4 regions of the Pseudomonas sp. MAG733B genome follow, and region 2 is predicted to be linked to each of the others. Evidence: predicted binding sites of a transcription regulator. Region 2 holds the regulator's gene; each other region holds the start of a gene.
The links. Region 2 encodes FliA, which starts transcription of late flagellar genes. Its sites were predicted from a motif close to CTAAAGTTTNNNNNNNNNNNGCCGNTAA; they were not measured.

Region 1: a site for FliA is predicted at 1,322-1,349, ahead of flgM (flagellar biosynthesis anti-sigma factor FlgM). Genes of this name have one in related genera too.
Region 3: a site for FliA is predicted at 1,535-1,562, ahead of V6Z53_RS01640 (methyl-accepting chemotaxis protein). Genes of this name have one in related genera too.
Region 4: a site for FliA is predicted at 1,531-1,558, ahead of V6Z53_RS05970 (methyl-accepting chemotaxis protein). Genes of this name have one in related genera too.

What each region holds. Positions count from the first base shown of each region.
Region 1 covers NZ_CP145732.1:5,721,096-5,724,301, reverse strand. The annotation lists gene V6Z53_RS26170 (flagellar regulator YcgR PilZN domain-containing protein) at 1-350, opposite strand, end outside; gene V6Z53_RS26165 (flagellar protein FlgN) at 443-910, opposite strand; gene flgM (flagellar biosynthesis anti-sigma factor FlgM) at 960-1,286, opposite strand; gene flgA (flagellar basal body P-ring formation chaperone FlgA) at 1,446-2,207, opposite strand; gene V6Z53_RS26150 (chemotaxis protein CheV) at 2,291-3,206, shown strand, end outside.
Region 2 covers NZ_CP145732.1:5,539,872-5,543,077, reverse strand. The annotation lists gene fleN (flagellar synthesis regulator FleN) at 13-843, shown strand; gene fliA (RNA polymerase sigma factor FliA) at 840-1,580, shown strand; gene V6Z53_RS25295 (chemotaxis response regulator CheY) at 1,747-2,118, shown strand; gene V6Z53_RS25290 (protein phosphatase CheZ) at 2,138-2,926, shown strand; gene V6Z53_RS25285 (chemotaxis protein CheA) at 2,962-3,206, shown strand, end outside.
Region 3 covers NZ_CP145732.1:349,241-352,446, reverse strand. The annotation lists gene V6Z53_RS01650 (NorM family multidrug efflux MATE transporter) at 1-405, opposite strand, end outside; gene V6Z53_RS01645 (LysR substrate-binding domain-containing protein) at 564-1,484, shown strand; gene V6Z53_RS01640 (methyl-accepting chemotaxis protein) at 1,669-3,206, shown strand, end outside.
Region 4 covers NZ_CP145732.1:1,324,160-1,327,365, forward strand. The annotation lists gene V6Z53_RS05970 (methyl-accepting chemotaxis protein) at 1-1,439, opposite strand, end outside; gene V6Z53_RS05975 (histidine phosphatase family protein) at 1,682-2,353, shown strand; gene V6Z53_RS05980 (phosphatase PAP2 family protein) at 2,350-3,192, shown strand.

The DNA of each region.
Region 1 (3,206 bases), 180 kb from region 2:
GGCAGCGTGCCACGGTAGCAACGACCACCGCCGGATTCGTCGATGGTCAGCGGGCCATTGCTTTCCCAGGCGATACGCACGCCCTCATGGAAACCTTCGACCTTGAACGGTTCGCCGGCCAGCAGGTAGCGTTCGCCGTCACGGGGAATCATTTCGTCGAGGGCGATCGTGTTGCTGTCACGGTCTACGTCCACCAGATAGCTCTGGAAGCGCTGGCTGCGTTCGTGGAACGTGATGATCAGCGGGTCATGGCTTTCTTGCAGCTGGCGAAGGTTGCCGGAGATTTCCAGGGGCGTGCTGAGCACCTTGGGTGGCTGCGGAGAATCATCCGCATTTAAGGCATTGGACACGGTTAATCAATCTCCAGGCAAATTTTGACTACGGCTGGCCAGCATTTTGCCAGCATGTTTCGCGTCTTGATAGAGCGGGCTCATCGGCGGGCTCAAGCCTGACTGAGTGGGCGCGGTTTCACAAGCTTGGAAAATGTTCCGCTGGCATCATAGAGCGCTGGAGGCTCGCCGCCGGTAAGAATTTTCAGCTGGGTGGCCGTGGCGACCTGCTGTACCACGATCGACTGACCGTTGTTGGCATTGGCGGCCTGGCATTGGGTCAGGAGGTCGGTCAACACATCGCTTTGCGCCAGCAACGCTTCGCCAACGCTGGACTGGCTGGCCAGTTGCTCCAGACCGCTGCGGTTGGTGGGCAGATTGAGGCTGGCGAGGATTTCGCTGCGCTTGCGGCCATGCTGTTCGAGCAAAATGATCAATGCCTGCTTCTGCGCCAGAATATCTTCGAGCAGGTACATGTCGCGACCATGCAAGGCGAGCGACTCAGTACGCAGTAACTCCAGCAGTTGTTGCGCTGGAGCAAAATCATCGGTGATCAGTTGCAGTAGATTAGTGTCGTGCATGGCTGGCCTTGGGTTTTAAGCGTCCAAAAGCCTGGCGCGGGCCGTGGCCCTAGCGCTGGGCTTCGAAGTTGAGCAGTTTGCTGGCTACGCGGTTGCTGTCGACTTTATAGCTGCCATCGGCAATCGCTGCTTTCAACTCGGCCACGCGGGCTTTGTCGACGGCAGGCTGATCGCGCAGCGTATCAGTGACCTTTTGCAACTGTTGAGCCTCATTGCTGAGATGTACCGATTCCCCGCTAGTGACGGTGCTGGCCTGTTCGGCCGGGGTATTCAGCGGCGCGGATTTGCCGGCATCGGCGGTTTCCTTGGCAACGCTGGTACGTGTACTGCCCGTAAGTGACGAGGAGCTGTTCAAACGGCTGAAATCGATGACCATGATAAAAACCTCTGGGAATTTGGACGCTTGCCATGTTTTCGGCCATACCCGGAAAAACTTTAGGCTCATTTATCAATGAGCTTGCGCGCGCCAACGCTTGCCCTGCATGGGGCACAGTTTAGGGAACACCTTCGTTCGGCGCCACTCTCCAGAGAACTCTTACATCGACACTTCCACCTGGCCGGGCGCGGTAACTTGCGCCTTGATGACCCGTTGGGAATTGAGGTTTTTCACCCGGATCTGTTCGCTCATGCCGCCGTTGGCCAGCGCTTCGCCGGGCATTTTCACGCTGAGCGTACCACTGCGGGCGGTAATGACTACCTGGTCGCCCTTGCGGATGACTTCCGCTTGTTCGAGGTGCACCAGGGTAATCACCTGATCGGCGACCATTGGTCGGGTAAGTCTTTGCCCGATCGCCTGGTCCAGGGACGTCAGGTAACCCTGTGTGATCACGCTGATATCGCGCTCGCGCAACATGACATCTCCAGGCTCGACAATGCCGGTGCGCCGCAGCGGTCGGGTGGTGGTCACGACGTCGCGAAACAGGCGGACTTGAGCGGGTACGAAGACGGTCCAGGGCGATGTTCCTTCGCAGCGAACCTTGACCGTGACCCGGCCCAGCGGCTTGGCCGGACTCTCCAGCGTGGCTGTCAATTCCTTGTCGCACATCGGCATGCGCAAGCGGGGATCGAGCTGGTTGACCTGGATTTCGTAGCGACCTTCCGTTTGACTGGTAGCCAGATAGTCCTCTACGGTGAATTCAAGAAAGCCCTGAGTGACGCCGATAAGCATGTCAGGCAAGGTAACTGCGTCAGCAAGGGCAGGGCTGCCAGCGTTGAACAGGCAAACAGCCGCCAACGCACCAAGCCATTTGCGGCAGGGTGTGGTCAGGTGTCGGAAAAATGTCGGTTCTGTGTTCATAGAAAGATAAAAAGCAAGCGCCGTGCCGTTTAGAGATGAATGTGCGTCGCAACAACACTTAGCGTTGGTGTAGGAGTCTGGGCATGGCTGGTGTAATGGATTCGGTGAACCAGCGCACGCAACTGGTGGGGCAGAATCGCCTTGAGCTGTTGTTGTTCCGTCTCGACGGTCAGCAGCTGTATGGGATCAACGTGTTCAAGGTTCGGGAGGTGCTGCAATGCCCCCAACTGACGCTGATGCCCAAGTCCAGTCCTGTCGTGTGCGGCGTGGCGAATATTCGGGGGGCGACCATTCCGATCCTTGATCTGGCAATGGCGACCGGCTCCGGTGCTTTGAAGGACAAGAACAATCCTTTCGTGATCATCACGGAGTACAACACCAAGACCCAGGGTTTCCTGGTGCGCTCGGTGGAACGCATCGTCAACATGAACTGGGAGGAGATTCATCCGCCACCCAAGGGCACCGGTCGCGATCACTACCTGACGGCGGTGACGCGGGTCGACAATCAGTTGGTCGAGATCATCGACGTCGAGAAGGTACTGGCGGAAGTGGCGCCGACACCGGAAGCGATTTCGGTCGGCGTGGTGGATGTCGAAACCCAGCACAAGGCGCTGTCGTTGCGCGTGCTGACGGTCGATGACTCGTCGGTGGCGCGCAAGCAGGTGACGCGTTGCCTGCAGACGGTCGGTGTCGAAGTGGTGGCGTTGAACGATGGCAAGCAGGCGCTTGACTACCTGCGCAAGCTGGTCGATGAGGGCAAGAAGCCGGAAGAAGAGTTCCTGATGATGATCTCCGACATCGAGATGCCGGAGATGGACGGGTACACACTGACGGCCGAGATCCGCAACGACCCGCGCATGCAAAAGCTTCATATCATCCTGCATACTTCGTTGTCGGGTGTGTTCAATCAGGCGATGGTCAAGAAAGTCGGTGCCGATGACTTCCTGGCCAAATTCCGCCCTGATGACCTGGCATCCCGGGTAGTCAACCGGATCAAAG
Region 2 (3,206 bases):
TAAAGAAATAACATGGGCAGCATGCATCCCGTACAGGTGATCGCGGTGACCGGCGGCAAAGGTGGCGTCGGGAAAACTAACGTGTCAGTGAACTTGTCCCTGGCTTTGGCTGAGCTTGGCCGGCGCGTCATGCTGCTGGACGCCGACCTGGGACTGGCGAACGTCGACGTTCTGCTGGGGCTGACACCCAAACGTACCCTGGCCGACGTGATCGAAGGCCGCTGCGAGCTGCGCGACGTCCTGTTGCAGGGCCCCGGCGGCATCCGCATCGTTCCGGCCGCGTCCGGCACCCAGAGCATGGTTCATTTGAGCCCGGCGCAGCACGCCGGCCTGATCCAGGCCTTCAGCGACATCGGCGACAACCTCGACGTGCTGGTGATCGACACCGCTGCGGGTATTGGTGACTCGGTAGTCAGTTTCGTTCGCGCGGCCCAGGAAGTGTTGCTGGTGGTCTGCGACGAGCCGACTTCGATCACCGACGCCTACGCGCTGATCAAACTGCTTAACCGCGACTACGGCATGAACCGCTTCCGCGTCCTGGCCAACATGGCCCAGAGCCCGCAGGAAGGACGCAACCTGTTCGCCAAGTTGACCAAGGTCACCGATCGCTTCCTCGACGTTGCCCTGCAATACGTCGGCGCCGTGCCTTACGACGAAAGCGTGCGCAAGGCCGTGCAGAAACAACGTGCCGTCTACGAAGCCTTCCCGCGCTCCAAGTGCTCGCTGGCGTTCAAGGCGATCGCACAGAAGGTCGACACCTGGCCGCTGCCTGCCAACCCGCGCGGGCATCTGGAATTCTTCGTCGAGCGCCTCGTGCAACAAACGGCAGGACCGGTTCTATGACAGCCAGCGGCTACAACCTCTACAAGAAGTCGGCACGCGATGCGCAGTACGAGCTGATCGAGCGTTATGCGCCGCTGGTCAAACGCATTGCCTATCACTTGCTGGCGCGTCTGCCGGCCAGTGTCCAGGTCGAAGATTTGATCCAGGCCGGGATGATCGGCCTGCTGGAAGTCTCCACCAAATACGACGCCAGCAAAGGCGCGAGTTTCGAGACGTACGCGGGCATCCGCATCCGCGGCGCCATGCTCGATGAAGTGCGCAAGGGGGACTGGGCGCCACGTTCGGTCCACCGCAATACCCGCATGGTCAGCGACGCCATTCGCTCGATTGAAGCTAAAACCGGCCGTGACGCTAAAGATCACGAAGTTGCGGCCGAACTCCAATTGAGTCTCGACGATTATTACGGGATTTTGAACGACACCCTGGGCAGCCGGTTATTCAGTTTCGACGATCTGTTGCAGGACGGCGAACACGAAGGGCTGCACGAGGATGGCGCGAGTGCTCATCTCGAGCCGTCACGCGATCTGGAAGATGAACGCTTCCAGGCGGCGCTGACGGACGCGATTGCCAATTTGCCGGAGCGTGAGCGACTGGTGTTGGCGCTGTACTACGACGAAGAGTTGAATCTCAAGGAAATCGGTGAGGTCCTGGGAGTCAGCGAGTCTCGGGTCAGCCAGTTACACAGCCAGTGCGCGGCCCGTTTGCGGGGGCGTTTGGGAGAGTGGCGAGCGCGCTGAAGGCAGTGTGGGGGCACTGTGACGTGGCTGGTGGGGTGATGAACCGCGCCGGTCTCGATCCGCTGTACTCCAGACAGTCATCGAGTGTTTTGCCAGATTGATTGAAATGGCGCGTCCAGGTGCTGGGCGCGTTTTAGTCTGCTTGGAGGTCGAATTGGACAAGAACATGAAAATCCTCATCGTTGATGACTTCTCAACGATGCGGCGGATCATAAAAAACCTGTTGCGTGACCTTGGGTTCACCAACACGGTCGAGGCCGACGATGGCACTACCGCCATTCCGGTTCTCAACAGCGGGAGCATCGACTTTCTGGTAACGGACTGGAACATGCCTGGCATGACCGGTATCGATCTGCTGCGCCACGTGCGTGCCGATGAAAAGCTCAAGCACCTGCCGGTGCTGATGGTGACCGCTGAAGCCAAGCGCGAGCAGATCATCGAAGCGGCCCAGGCCGGTGTAAACGGCTATGTGGTCAAACCCTTCACGGCCCAGGCGTTGAAAGAAAAAATCGAGAAGATTTTCGAACGCATCGGTTGAACTGCGCCACGGGGGAGCTATGGGGCATAACGAATCTTCGCAGGGCGATTTTGAATCGACCCTGAAAAAACACGCCGTCGAACTGGTCGAGAGCCTTGAAAAGGGCAAGTTCGGCGATGCTGTGCAATTGATCCATGAGCTCAACCAGACCCGTGACCGCGGCCTGTATCAGGAAGTGGGCAAGCTCACCCGCGAGCTGCATAGCGCGATCGTCAATTTCCAGATTGACCCGCACATGCCGCAAGCCGAGGAAGTGTCACAGATCACCGACGCCACCGAGCGTCTGGGTTATGTGGTCAAGCTGACCGAGGCCGCGGCCAACCGCACCATGGATCTGGTGGAAAACGCCACGCCGCTGGTCAACAGCCTGGCTGACGAAGCCCAGGCCTTGAGCACCGATTGGGGACGCTTCATGCGTCGCGAAGTCGGGGCTGAAGAGTTCCGCGAGCTGGCCCGTCGCGTCGACGGATTCCTGGCGCGCAGCAGCACTGACAACCGCGCCGTGTCGACCAACCTCAACGACATCCTGCTTGCCCAGGATTATCAGGACCTCACAGGTCAAGTGATCAAGCGAGTGACCCAACTGGTCACCGAAGTTGAGAGCAACCTGCTCAAGCTCGTGCTTATGGCCAGTCAGGTGGACCGCTTTGCGGGCATCGAACATGACCGTGAAGCGATGCTTGCAGAAAAAGATCCACAAAAACATCTCTCTCAGGGTGAAGGTCCGCAGATTCATGCCGATAAAAGAGAAGACGTTGTGTCCGGTCAGGACGATGTGGACGATTTGTTATCCAGCCTTGGATTTTAGGTTTTTAGACCTGTTCTGTTAGGAGCACACCATTAATGAGCTTCGGCGCCGATGAAGAGATCCTTCAGGATTTCCTGGTTGAGGCCGGCGAGATTCTAGAGCAACTGTCCGAGCAACTGGTCGAGCTGGAAAGCCGTCCGGATGATGCGGATTTGCTCAATGCAATTTTTCGCGGTTTTCACACTGTAAAAGGGGGCGCCGGCTTCCTCCAGCTCAACGAGCTGGTGGAGTGCTGTCACATCGCCGAGAACGTGTTCGACATCCTGCGCAAGGGTGAACG
Region 3 (3,206 bases), 1.5 Mb from region 2:
GGGCAGGAAGATCAGGAATTGCCCGGCGGCCTGGACGTTGCTTTCCGTCTGGCCGAACAACAGCAGCACCGGTTTGAGGTTCCACAACAGCAGCCCGCCACCCAACGCCATCAACCATGCCAGCCACACCCCGGCCTGGGTCAACCGCGCCGCGCCAAGAATATCGCCCGCGCCCTGACGGATCGCCACCAGGGTGCCGACGGCCGCGATCACGCCGATGCAGAAAATCGACACGAACGAATAGGTCGCCGCGCCAAGTCCGCCACCGGCCAGCGCTTCGGGACTCAGGCGCGCCATCATCAAGGTGTCGGTGAGGACCATCAGCATGTGCGCCAACTGCGAGGCAATCAACGGCCCCGACAGCCGCAGGATGGCCCAGAGTTCAATACGTGCTGGATGCTGCATGATCATCACGCTCGATTTTCAAAGAGAACAGGAAAGCACCGATTCTCGGCGCTCTGGTGCGTTTGCACAAAGGGATAAAAAGGATGGGTGGCATGATTCAAACTCATGCTGGGGAGTTTCTGCTAGGGTGACTCGATCCCGCTATAGGAGCTTTCTGAATGTCACGTCGTCTTCCTCCCTTGTATGCCCTGCGCGCATTCGAAGCGGCGGCGCGACACAGTTCGTTCACCCGTGCCGCCGAAGAACTGTCGATCACCCAAAGTGCGGTCAGTCGGCATATTCGTACCCTCGAGGAGCATTTTGCCTGCCGCTTGTTTCACCGCAGTGGCCGCAACTTGCAGCTAACCGAGTCGGCGCGCTTGCTGTTACCAGGCATTCGCGAAGGCTTCACCGCTCTGGAACGCGCCTGCAATACCTTGCGCGCCGAAGATGACATCCTGCGCATGAAAGCCCCGTCGACGCTGACCATGCGCTGGTTGCTGGCGCGCCTCAGCCGCTTCCGCCATTTGCAGCCGGGCAACGAGGTGCAATTGACCAGCGCCTGGATGGATATCGACTCAGTGGACTTCAACGACGAGCCGTTCGACTGTGCTGTGTTGTTGAGCAATGGCCATTTCCCGCCGGACTGGGAGGCGAGCTACCTGTTTCCGGAGGAACTGATTCCGGTGGGCGCGCCCAACTTGCGCGACGATCAGCCATGGGACGTCACGCGCCTGGCCAATACCGAACTGCTGCACCCGACCCCGGACCGGCGCGATTGGCGCAACTGGCTGGAGCGCATGGGACTGGCCGATCAGGTGTCGCTTAAGGGCGGACAGGTGTTCGATACGCTGGAACTGGGCATGATCGCTGCAGCACGGGGCTATGGCGTGTCCATGGGCGATCTGCTGATGGTGGCGGAGGATGTGGCGCAAGGGCGCTTGAGCCTGCCATGGCCGACCGCCGTCGCCAGCGGCGAAAAGTATTACCTGGTGTGGCCGAAAACCCGTCCCGGTGGCGAGCGCATGCGTCGGCTCAGCGACTTCCTGCAAGGCGAAGTCCGCGCCATGGAATTGCCAGATGTCGTGCACCTGAGCTGAATCGATGAAGCCGCTGCAATAGCGGCCTTGAGCCATATCCTGCCACGCCGCTCAAGTATTCCCGTTCGCCGCCGAAAATCTTCACGTAGGACCTTCGTGCAGGTTCGACGCTACCCCCATTATTAGAAATTTGCTGAGTGTGCGTCGCGATCAGGATGATCCGATTGCTCGGCCAGGAGCTGTCATGTCTCAACCTCGTGCCCGGATCGCCTCACAGCTTGGTCTTGCGCTCGCCGTGATTCTGGCGATTGTCATTACCGGCAGTACCCTGTTCGCCCTGCGTTCGCTGGACTCGGCCAACCTCGCCACCCGCGAAGAGCATCTGGCGAGTGAAGCACGGCTGCTGGCCGATCAGCTGAGTACCTTTCACAGCACGTTGCGTGAAAGCACCCAGCGCCTTGCAGGGTTGTTCGAGACGCGCTTCAGCAGTGGGCTGAGCGTGCACGCGGACGAGCCGGTGGTCGTGGCAGGCGTGCAGACGCCGGGGCTGCACCTGGGCAACGTGGTGCTCAACAACAACTTCAAGGAAGTGGACGAATTCAAGCAGATGACCGCAGGTGTGGCCACGGTGTTCGTGCGCAGCGGTGAAGACTTCATTCGAGTCAGCACAAACGTCACCAAACAAGACGGCAGCCGCGCCATCGGTACTGTGCTCGATCACGCGAACCCGGCCTACGCCCGACTGATGGCGGGGCAGAGCTTCGTGGGTCGATCGCTGCTGTTTGAACGCTTCTACATGTCCCAGTACACCCCGGTGCGCGACAGCAGTGGCAAGGTCATTGCGGTGTTGTACGTCGGTTTCGATTACACCGACGCGCAGAAGGCCCAGTTCGAAAACCTCAAGCGCTTCCGCATCGGCCAGACCGGTTCCCTCGCGCTGCTGGATGAGCAGAACAAATGGCTCGTGCCGATTGCTGGCGTGGAGGCGCTGGACCAGGCCGTCCCGGCCATCAACGCGCTGGCGAAAACCCCGGGCAAGGGCGAGTTCTGGAGCGACAAGGCCGAAGATTTCTACAGCATCGCCGTGCCGTTCCAGGACGGGCCGTGGTCGGTGGTGGCGAGCATGCCGAAAACTGAAATCAGCGCCGTGACCTGGAGCGTCGGCATTCAGTTGGCCATCGGCAGCCTGTTGGCGATGCTGCTGGCGGTGGGTTCGGCGGTATGGCTGTTGCGCAGCAAACTCGCGCCACTGGGCGATCTGGTACGTCAGGCTGAAGCCTTGGGCGCCGGGGATTTGAGCGTGCGCCTGAGCGTGTCGAGCAACGACGAAATCGGCCAACTGGCCCGCGCGTTCAACCAGATGAGCCAGGCGCTGTCGACCATGGTCGAGCACATCCGCAACGCCTCGATGGAGGTCAACAGCCGCGCCCAGGCCTTGTCCGGTTTGTCCGGCGGCGCTTACGAAGGCATGGAACAGCAGTCGGGCGAAATCACCAGCATGGCCGGCGCCGTGGAAGAGTTCAGCGCCACGTCCCTGAACATCGCCGACAACATGGGCAGCACTCAGCGTCTGGCCCAGGAAAACGCACAGCAAACGCAGATCGGTCGTACGTCGATGGATGAAGCGTCCTCGTCGCTGGAGCAAATCGCCGGCGCATTGAACAGCACCGCGACGGTGATCAATACCCTCGGCCAGCGCTCCCAGGAAATCGGTGGCATCGTCGGTGTGATTACCTCGATCGCCGAACAGACCAACCTGCTGGCATTGAACGCCGCGATCGA
Region 4 (3,206 bases), 2.4 Mb from region 2:
GCCACGGCCTTGATCACGTCCATGACGCTGCCGATCTTGTCGCTTTCCTGTTGCAGCACGCCCATGGCTTCGGTGGAGCGCGCCACTTCGTTGGCCAGGCGCTCGATCTGCGCGATGGCTTCGCCAACCACCTTGTCACCTTCTCGGGCTTCACCGTCCGCCGCAGCGGCGGCTTGCGAGGCCTGTTCGGCATTGCGCGCGACTTCCTGCACAGTGGCGGTCATCTCGTGCATGGCAGTGGCGACCTGATCGGTTTCCACCTTTTGATTGTTGACCCCGGCGCTGGTTTGCTCGGTGACGGCCGACAATTCTTCGGCGGCGCTGGCGATCTGGGTGACGCCGTCGCGGATGCCGCTGATCAAGTCGCGCAGGGTCACGCCCATGCGCGCAATGCCTTGCTGCAACACGCCGAGTTCATCGCGGCGTGTGACCTTGACCTCCTGGGACAGGTCGCCGCTGGCGATACGCTCGACCACGGCCAGGGTGTCGCGCAACGGGCCGGTGATTTGTCGGGTGATGAGCACGGCGGCAATGATGCCCACCAGCAGCGCCAGCAACGTGCTGACCAGTTGCAAGGTGCGGGCCTTGTCGCTTTCGGTGTCACGGCGGTCGAGCTGGATCTGATACAGCTGCTCGCTCAGACTGACGATGGCCGCGCCCTGGTCGGTCATTTCTTTGCGTGACTGCACCACATCGCTGTTCGCGGTCTTGTAGGCCTGCAACGCACTGCGATAGTTGCCCAGCGCGGTTTCCAGTTGACGCAGCGCGTCTGGCTGCACGTCGGCGAAGTGTGCATTGAGGGATTTCACACTGGCGATCGCGGAGTCGAGTTGAGCGACAGCTTTTTGCTCGGTCTCGGCGTTGGTGGTGGCGGTGTAGCCGCGCACTTCGTAGCGAGCCAACAGGAACGCTTCCTTGGCGGCGGTGATGGCCTGGAACTGTTCGAAGCGTTGGTCGCTCAGCGGCATTTGCTGTACGCGGGTGTTGATGTCATTGATCAGCGTGTTGGCCGTTTCGGCGTTGGCGGTCATGACGTCGCGTGCGCTGTTGCCGGCGCGGTAGGCACCGCGCATTTTGTTCAGGGACGTCTTGTAGGCATCGATGACGGTGCCTTGCTCCTTGAGCAACTTGAGGTTTTCCGGGCTCTTGAATTTCACCAGCAACGCTTGTTGCTGAGCGGAAAAGGCTTCGAGGGTGGTCTGCACATTTTGTGCGGTGGTTTCGTCGCCGTTGGTCAGCATGTATTGCAGGCGGACCACGCGCAGCTTGGTCAGGCCGGCGTTGAGCTGGGTGATGTCGCTCATCCAGTTGCTGCGGTCAATCAAGCTGCCGAGGCTGGTCCAGCCGGTCAGGGCCAGGACGCAGGTCAGTGCCAGGACCAGGCCAAACCCCAGGCCCAGTTTCAGGTTTACGCTGATATTGCCGAACCAGCTATTCATCAAAATTCCTCCAGGAACGTGGTGCTTCTCGATCGTCGGTTGGCTGGAAGATTGTTGTTTTTAGGGGCCAGCATGCGGTGTAGAACGGACTGTATCGGCAGCAATCGTGAGAGCTGAAAGGATTTTGTCGGACGGATTCTGTAACAAGGTTTTTTTCACATGGGTTTCACTGGCTAGCGACGCCTGCCTCTTTACCCTCGCGGCATCAAATGAAGTGGTGCATGCCGGCGAGGCGGCTTGATGTGGAATTGAGACTGAGTCTGTTCGGAATAAACCGCTCGATCGATGTGAGCCGTTTTGCCCGTTTTCGCAATGCGGCAGTGGTGCTGGCCTCGGCGCTGTTGGTGATTCCCCTGACGGTATTTCTTCTGCGGCCCGCAGCGGTGCCGGACCTGGCCCACGGCAACGTCGCGGGTGCACGCGCCCTGCTGGCGGGGTGGGCCAAGGGCGACATGATCGTGCTGGTGCGCCATGTCGAGCGCTGCGATCACTCACGCGCCGCTTGCCTGAGAGGCAACGATGGCATCACCGATCGTTCACGCAGTGTCGCGGTAGCTGTGGGTGCGCAGTTCGAGCAACTGGGCCTGGACAAGACCGATATCTACAACAGCCCGATGATGCGTACGGCACAGACCGCCGGCTACATGTTCAACAAGGTCGGTAGCGGTGACGACTGGCTGATCAACTGCAAAGGCACCATGTTGCGCGACGCTCTGGCGCACAAAATCGCCGGGCGCAATCTGATCCTGGTGACCCACAGCGAATGCATGGCGCAACTCGAGAAAGACCTCAAGTTGCCCGGCTCGACCCTGGGTTACGGCGCTTCGTTGTTTGTTTCTGCCGAAACGCTGAACAAACCCCGCATGCTCGGCTTCATCGAAGCCTCGGACTGGCGCTCGGTGACCACCCAATGAATTCATTCACTCGTTATCGTTTTTACTGGATCAACTTCGGTATTCCACTGGCCTGTGCAGCCGTGGTGTTCCTGATGTTCGACCTGACCAAAATCGACATCGCCTTCAACAATCTTTTTTATGACCCGGTGACGCAGACGTTCCCGCTGGACCATGTGCACCTGTTCGAAAAAATCACTCACAAGTGGGCGCGGATCATCCCCAACTGGACCGGCGAGATCGCAATCATCGGCGCCTTGCTGTCGTTTCTCTGGCCACGCCTGAAGGCGGAAAAGCATCCGAAGATCATCGCGTTTCTGGAAAAAATCAAAGTCGCACCGGTGCTGCGGTTTGCCAGCAAACATCGAAGGGATTTTCTCTACGTGGTGTTCGCGTTCTCCATCAGCACCGGCGTGATTCACTACCTCAAGGGCCACACCAGCGTGTATTGCCCGATTGAAACGACTCAGTACGGCGGCAAGATTGAACACAAGGAATGGTACGAAAACTTCGATTTGCTGAAGGTCGCCGGTGACGGTCGTTGCTGGCCGGGCGGGCATGCTTCGGGTGGCTTCACCATGCTCGCGTTGTATTTCGTGGCGCGGCGTTATCGCTGGCGGTATTCCAAGGCAGTCATGTACGGCTCGCTGGCGCTGGGCTTCGTCTATGGCACGACGCGGGTGTTGCAGGGTTGGCACTACATGTCCCACACGTTCTGGGCCGGGATCTTCGTCTGGCTGGCGTGTTTGCTGACGGCGCTGGCGTTTTATGGGCGGGCGCGGTTGGAGTTGCCGGTGAGTCAGGCGAGATCTCTGTCGACTGTCAGGCCGTCATCGCGAGCAAGCTCGCTCCCACAGTGAAGTGAGGTGTACAC